One region of the Halomonas sp. IOP_31 genome, then DNA from elsewhere that is predicted to be linked to it. Evidence: predicted binding sites of a transcription regulator. Region 1 holds the regulator's gene; each other region holds the start of a gene.
What was found. The regulator FNR, encoded in region 1, switches genes on or off when oxygen is low (the NO sensors DNR and NnrR bind a similar motif). The targets are predictions, from matches to a motif close to TTGATNTANATCAA.

Region 1 (2,266 bases):
TGATCAGGCGCTTGCGCACCAGCGGGTACTTGAGGCGGTTGGCGCTGTACAGGTACCAGGAATAGCTGGCGCCACGCGGGCAGCCGCGCGGTTCATGGTCGGGCAGGTCGGGGCGGGTGCGCGGATAGTCGGTCTGCTGGGTTTCCCAGGTGACCAGGCCGTTCTTGACGTAGATCTTCCAGCTGCACGAACCGGTACAGTTCACCCCATGGGTGGAGCGCACGACCTTGTCGTGCTGCCAGCGCGCACGATAGCCGTCTTCCCAGTCACGGGATTCGCTGCGGGTTTCGCCATGGCCATTGGCAAATGCCTCGCGGGGCTTGCCCAGATACTGCAGGCGGTCGAGAAAATGACTCATTGCTGCTTGCCTCTATGAAGTCCGGTCAGGAGTCAGGGAGTCGTCGGCTCGGTCACGTCGCCGGGCCAAGAGGTGTGGTGTGTCAGCTGGCTTGCCATGGCGAACCTCCCCTGCTTGAACTGAGATCACCTTAAGGAGATCGTGGCGGGTCGATTTTGATTTCAGTCAAGTTGGGTAGCGAACTCCTTCGCTTACCTCGCAATATCACCCGGACTACCTCTAAATGGTTATCGGGGGCTAGGCGGGCGTTGGGTAACATCGTGCTCATGACATTGCGCGCAGAAAGGAGAAACACGCCATGACCCGCATTGCGACGCTGAGCGAGACACGCGATAACTGCCACAACTGTCGTCTGCGCACGTTGTGCCTGCCCGATAACCTGCCGGTGGAAGACGTCGGCAGGTTGGCGGGGATCGTGCAGCGTCGCAAGCCGGTGTCCCGGGGCACCCTTCTTTTTCAGGCCGGACAACGTTTCAACTCGATCTATGCGGTGCGTACCGGGGCGGTGAAGACCACGACACTCATGGCCAATGGCGACGAGCATATTTCGGGATTCCATCTGCCGGGCGAGGTCATCGGCCTCGACGCCATCGTCTCGCGGGATCACCCCTCGACGGCTGTTGCTCTGGAAACCGCCAGCGTGTGTGAAATTCCCTATGCCGAACTGGAGAATCTGAGCGACCGCACACCGGCCCTGCAGCATCAGTTGATGCGCATCATGAGTCGCGAGCTGCTCGCCGAACAGAGCACCAACCACCTGCTGACGCGGCGTTCCGCCGAACAGCGCCTGGCCGTGGTGCTGCTCACGTTCTCCGAGCGCTTCGCCAGCCGCGGCCTTTCGGCGCAACGTTTCCGCCTGCCGATGTCGCGCCTCGACCTGGGCAACTATCTGGGCCTGGTGCCCGAGACCATGAGCCGCACCTTCCGTCGCCTGGAAGAGCAGGGCCTGGTCAGCATCGCCGGCAAGGAGGTCGAGATCGTCGATATCTGCGCCATGCAGGGGCTGGCGTTCGGTGCGCAAGGTGCCCAGGCGGCGCGGGCTTGACCAGGCGCAGTGGGCTTCGTTTGACGGCTTGATTCCGGTCAAGCTCATTGTCGGTAGTGCGCGCTAGGGTGAGTCTGGATCTGCTCACTGCGGTAGCCCAATGAACCGTTCCATCGATCTCGCTCTGCTCGTTAAGCATGACCGGCCGGCCCCGGATTACGGACTCTTTCCCACCCTGGTCCGCTTGCCGGAAAAGCGCTCGGCGGACGATTACCGGCTGGTGGCGCTTGCCAGCAATGAAGACCCCATCCCCAAGCCATTGACGGTTTATGTCCATGTGCCCTCCTGGCTGGGCCACGATAGCCGTGGGCCAGTTCGATATCTGGGATATCTCAAGCGCGAGATAGCGCTTCAGAGCGCCCTGTTCGATGGCGATCGCCGAATCGAGCGGCTCGTGCTGAGCGGGAACGGGGCGGGGCGTCTCGGAGACGGTCAACTGGCTGGCTTGCTCGCCGAGCTGGACGTGCATTTCGGGCTGAAGCGTAGCCGCGATCGCGACTTTGCGTTGCGCATCGATCCTCGCGGTCTGTCACCGCAACGCCTGCCCCTGCTGGCCGCTCTCGGCTTCAACCGGTTGCTCGTCGACCTACAAGACCTTGAGACGCCGGCCGGCGTGCCCGGTGAGCGTCAACCGGCGGACGAGTGGCCAGCCCCCGCTGGCCCTGAGCGTAGCCACCTGCCCGTCACCGAGCTGGCATTGCGTCTGTCCGGACGCACGGCGGTTGGCTTCTCGGCGTTGCTCGAGCGCCTGGTCAGCCTACGTCCCGAGCGCATTACCCTGTATCGCGATGGCTTGTGCGGCGCGGCTGTCTGGCCGGCGTTCTCTTGCCCATCGGCTCCGTGGCAGCGGATCGCAACGCCCG
Region 2 (2,266 bases), on a different contig from region 1:
TGACGCCAGCGCACACATCGACCAGGAGGAATCATGCAGCTTGCCGAGCGGCTCGCCATCGCCACCGACATCGCCGAAGAAGCCGGCCGGGAGATTCTCGCAGCCCGCGCGAATCCCTCCTACGAGAAGCGCTATAAAAAGGGCAGCGAGCTGGTCACCGATGTCGACGTCGCCATCGATCGAATGATCAGCCAGCGCCTCGAACAGCACTTTCCCGGCGAGCCCCGGCTCAGCGAGGAGCTTACCCCGGACCGGGAAACCCTCGATCAACGCGGACCGCTGTGGGTCGTCGACCCCATCGACGGCACGGTCAACTTCGCCCAAGGCCTGCCGCATGTGGCGGTATCGATCGGCTGGGCGCTCGACGGCAAGATCCAGGTCGGCGTGGTACACGCACCGATCCTCGGCGAAACCTTTACCGCGATTCGCGGCCAGGGCGCCAAGCGCGACGATCGGCAGATTCGCGCCAGTCTCGCCTCCAGACTCGAGCGCAGCCTGATCGCCACCGGCTTCCCCTATCGCCGCGACGGCCGCGCGCCGCTACTTAGGCGTTTCTCGGCGGTCATGCAGAATTGCCAGGATATACGCCGCTGCGGCTCCGCTGCGCTCGACCTGTGCAATGTCGCTTGCGGGCGACTGGACGCCTACTACGAGAGCGTCTCGCCCTGGGACTTCGCCGCCGGCCTACTGATCGCTCGCGAGGCCGGCGCCCGCACCGGTCACGTCTACGCCTGTCCCGAGGGCATAACCGAGGATCTCTACGGTGAAAATATCGTGGTTGCCGCACCCGATATCTACTCGAGCCTGCGCAAGCTGCTGAAAGATGCCGACGAGGCCCGCCACGCTGGCGATGACGCAGCTTCATAGCGCCATGCAATGACCTGGGTAGTGGCGCCCTATTGGCATACGCGGCCACGATGCCTGACAATCGGCGTCAACGTTCTAGTCAAGATTCATCAACGCTCAGGAGAGCCCATGATCACCGTTATCTTCGGACGTTCCGGTTGCCCTTTCTGTGTACGTGCCAAGGACCTTGCCGAGCGGCTCAGCACCGCACGCGATGACTTCGAGTACCGGTACATCGACATCCACGAGGAAGGCATCACCAAGGCCGACATGGAAAAGACCATCGGCAAGCCGGTCGAGACCGTGCCGCAGATCTTCGTCGATCAGACGCACATCGGCGGGTTCACCGAGTTCGACCAGTACGTACGTGAAAACGAGTTGATGCCCGAAAGCGTCAGTTGAGCGACGCAGCGCTGACCTCGAACGCCGGCCTCATGGCCGGTGTTTTCATTTCGAGGTGCCGACGGACGTGACGCAGATCAACCCGGCGACACCCTCGCTGGCCAGCCTGACGATTCCCGTCTATAGTCGTGGCATTCCCGGGCGATGCCCGGCATGACGGAGACTTCAGCATGGCGGCTCAAGACACCCTGCCCCACGATCACCCGGTCGGCGATCGCCACCGGCAACTGATCGATGCGACCCGCGGCTACCCGCCCATCCGCACCGCCGTGGTCCACCCGTGTGACGAGCTGTCCCTGGGCGGAGCGCTGGCCGCCTGGCGCCAGGGAGTGATCGAGCCGCTGCTGGTCGGCCCGCGAGCCCGCATCGAGGCGACCGCCGAGAAGCTCGATGCCGATCTCGACGAATTGAGGATCGTCGATACCCCGCATAGCCATGCCTCGGCGGAAGCCGCCGTCAGGATCGCAGCCAGCGGCGAGGCGCGGGCGCTGATGAAAGGCGCCCTGCATACCGATGAGCTGATGAGCGTGGTGCTCGCCCGCGAGGCCGGCCTACGCAGCGAACGCCAGATGAGCCATATCTATGCGCTGGATGTCGCCAGCTACCCACGGCCGCTGCTGATTACCGATGGCGCCCTGCATATCCAGCCCGACCTGTCCGCCAAGCGCGACATCGTCCAGAACGCCATCGATCTCGCCCACGCGCTGGGCCTGGAGCGTCCCAGAGTGGCGATCCTCTCGGCGGTCGAGACCGTCAACCCACGCATCCCCTCGACGCTCGATGCCGCGGCGCTGTGCAAGATGAGTCAGCGCAGCCAGATCGCCGGCGGCGATCTCGACGGCCCGCTGGCCATCGACAACGCGGTTTCGGTAGCGGCGGCCCGCGCCAAGGGTCTCGACTCGGCGGTCGCCGGCCGCGCCGACGTTCTGGTGGCGCCCGATCTGGAAGCGGCCAACATGATCGCCAAACTGTTGATCCATCTCGCAGGCGCCCAGGCCGCCGGGCTGGTGATGGGGGC
Region 3 (2,266 bases), on a different contig from region 1:
CCCGCAATCGCGGTGACTTGCAGGCAACCGGCTACACTAAAGCGCTTACTTGTTTGCATGATATGACTCCTGTTGTATCGCTGGTTTTGTCGTTATAGCTGATGGGCTGTTTCAACCAATCTTTCGAGTTGCTGACGCTCGTCCAGGCTCGGCATGACAAGCGGAGAGCGTACGTTTCCGGCAGGCTTGCCGATGATGTCGGCGCCCGCCTTGATCAGGCTTACTGCATAGCCCTTCTTGTTATCGCGAAGTTCGATGAAGGGAATGAAGAACTTCTGGGTAATGTCTCGAACCACCTCCTTATTGCCTTTCCTGAGCTCCCGGTAGAACTTCACCGCCATTTCCGGCACGAAGTTGAATACCGCCGAGGAGTAGGTGTTGACGCCGATGGACAGATACGCCTCGGCGAAGATCTCGGCGGTGGGCACGCCGCCCACGTAAACCAGGCGATCGCCGACCGTCTTGACGATCTTGTTGAGCGCCTGGATGTCACCCTTGCCGTCCTTCAGGCCGATCAGATTGGGGCAGGCATCGGCGAGCTTTTGCACGGCGTCGGCCTCGAGAATGCCGTTGCCGCGGTTGTAGTAGATGACGTTGATCGACGTCGAATCGCAGATCTGGCGGGCGTACTCCACCAGGCCGTCCTGCGGGCATTCGGTGAGGTATGGCGGCATCAGCAGGATACCGTCGGCGCCCGCTTCTTCGGCGGCCTTGGCGTAGGCCTGGCCGGCGCCAACGCTCAGCCCGGCGCTGGCGATGACCGGCAGCTTGCCGCCCACCGCCTCGACGGCCTGGGAAACGATCGCGCGGTACTCGTCCAGCGTCAGGTTGAAGAACTCGCCGGTCCCGCCGGCCACGAATACGGCGGAGATGTCATGACTGACGAACCACTCGAGGCGCTTGCGATAGCCCTCGGCATCGAAGGCGCCGCTGGCGTCGAAGTCGGTGATGGGGAACGAAAGCAGGCCATCGCCGACCGCTTTCACGACATCGTCTCTTGAAAAACTCACGTTCGTTCCTCTTGCTCGAGCCCCTGCGGTGGGACACAGACATGGGCGAAGACAGCAGGACTTGTTAGCTCTCTTCTGGCCTGTTTGTCATACATCATACAAATGAAAGTAAGGTTTAGCCAAAACCAAAGCAACATCAACCATAGTTGATAAGACCAAAGGCTAATGAATAGTCATGCGAACAAGCCTTACAACTGATCGGCCACATGCAGTGACAGGCTACCCTTGCGCGGAATCCACCGAACGTTCAGATGCGCCAGGTTAACCCGCGTTATAAGCTTGCCTGCCATGACTTAATTCCTTTATAGCGTGGTTGAGTGTTGATTCATGGAACGTGCACTCAGTCAGCGCACCATGGTGGGTTTCTTGGGATCGAAGGCCCAGCCAGGGATCAGGTACTGCATGGCCATGGCATCGTTACGCTGCGTGACATCGAGGCTCTTGTAGAGCGCATGGGCCGCATCGAGCTGCTCCATGTCCAGCTCGATACCCAACCCGGGCGCGTCGGGCACACGCAGCTTGCCGTCGCGAATCTGGAACGGCTCCTTGGTGATGCGCTGGCCATCCTGCCAGATCCAGTGGGTGTCGATGGCGGTGATCTCGCCCGGGCAGGCCGCGGCCACGTGGGTCATCATCGCCAGCGAGACATCGAAGTGATTGTTGCTGTGCGAGCCCCAGGTCATGCCCCACGCGTTGCAGAGTTCCCCCACCGCGACAGCGCCCTGCATGGTCCAGAAGTGACAATCGGCCAGCGGAATGTCCACGGCATTGAGCTGCACCGCGTACTGCAGCTGCTTGAAGTCGGTGGCGATCATGTTGGTCGCCGTGGGCAGGCCGGTACGCTTCTTGAATTCGGCCATGGTCTCGCGCCCGGAATAGCTGTCTTCCTGACCGCAGGGATCTTCGGCGTAGCTCAGCAGATCGCGGATCGGCGTCAGCACGCGCACCGCTTCGTCCAGCGTCCAGGCTCCATTGGGGTCGAGGGTCAACCGCGCCTCGGGGAACGCCTCGTGCAACGCCCGGATGCAGTCGGCTTCCTCCTCGCCGCGCAGTACACCGCCCTTGAGCTTGAAGTCCTTGAAGCCGTAGCGATCAAACGCCGCCTTGGCCAGGTTGGCGACGGCGTCGGGGGTCAGGGCCTCGCGGCAGCGCAGCTCTTCCCAGGCATCGCGGGGATTGATCGGCTTGGGGTATGGCAGGTCGGTCTTGTCCGGATCGCCGAGCAGGAACAGGTAGCCGAGCGCCTCGACCTCGTC

Region 2: a site for FNR is predicted at 1,316-1,329, ahead of K7I12_RS01365 (bifunctional enoyl-CoA hydratase/phosphate acetyltransferase). Genes of this name have one in related genera too.
Region 3: a site for FNR is predicted at 1,095-1,108, ahead of kdgD (5-dehydro-4-deoxyglucarate dehydratase). Genes of this name have one in related genera too.

Annotation. Positions count from the first base shown of each region.
Region 1 covers NZ_JAIRBP010000028.1:45,593-47,858, forward strand. Annotated here, with positions in the region: gene K7I12_RS13535 (nitrate reductase subunit alpha) at 1-358, opposite strand, end outside; gene fnr (fumarate/nitrate reduction transcriptional regulator Fnr) at 657-1,403, shown strand; gene K7I12_RS13545 (hypothetical protein) at 1,504-2,266, shown strand, end outside.
Region 2 covers NZ_JAIRBP010000001.1:267,350-269,615, forward strand. Annotated here, with positions in the region: gene K7I12_RS01355 (inositol monophosphatase family protein) at 34-867, shown strand; gene K7I12_RS01360 (GrxA family glutaredoxin) at 976-1,248, shown strand; gene K7I12_RS01365 (bifunctional enoyl-CoA hydratase/phosphate acetyltransferase) at 1,419-2,266, shown strand, end outside.
Region 3 covers NZ_JAIRBP010000046.1:6,787-9,052, forward strand. Annotated here, with positions in the region: gene K7I12_RS16135 (TRAP transporter substrate-binding protein) at 1-59, opposite strand, end outside; gene kdgD (5-dehydro-4-deoxyglucarate dehydratase) at 93-1,010, opposite strand; gene K7I12_RS16145 (glucarate dehydratase family protein) at 1,355-2,266, opposite strand, start outside.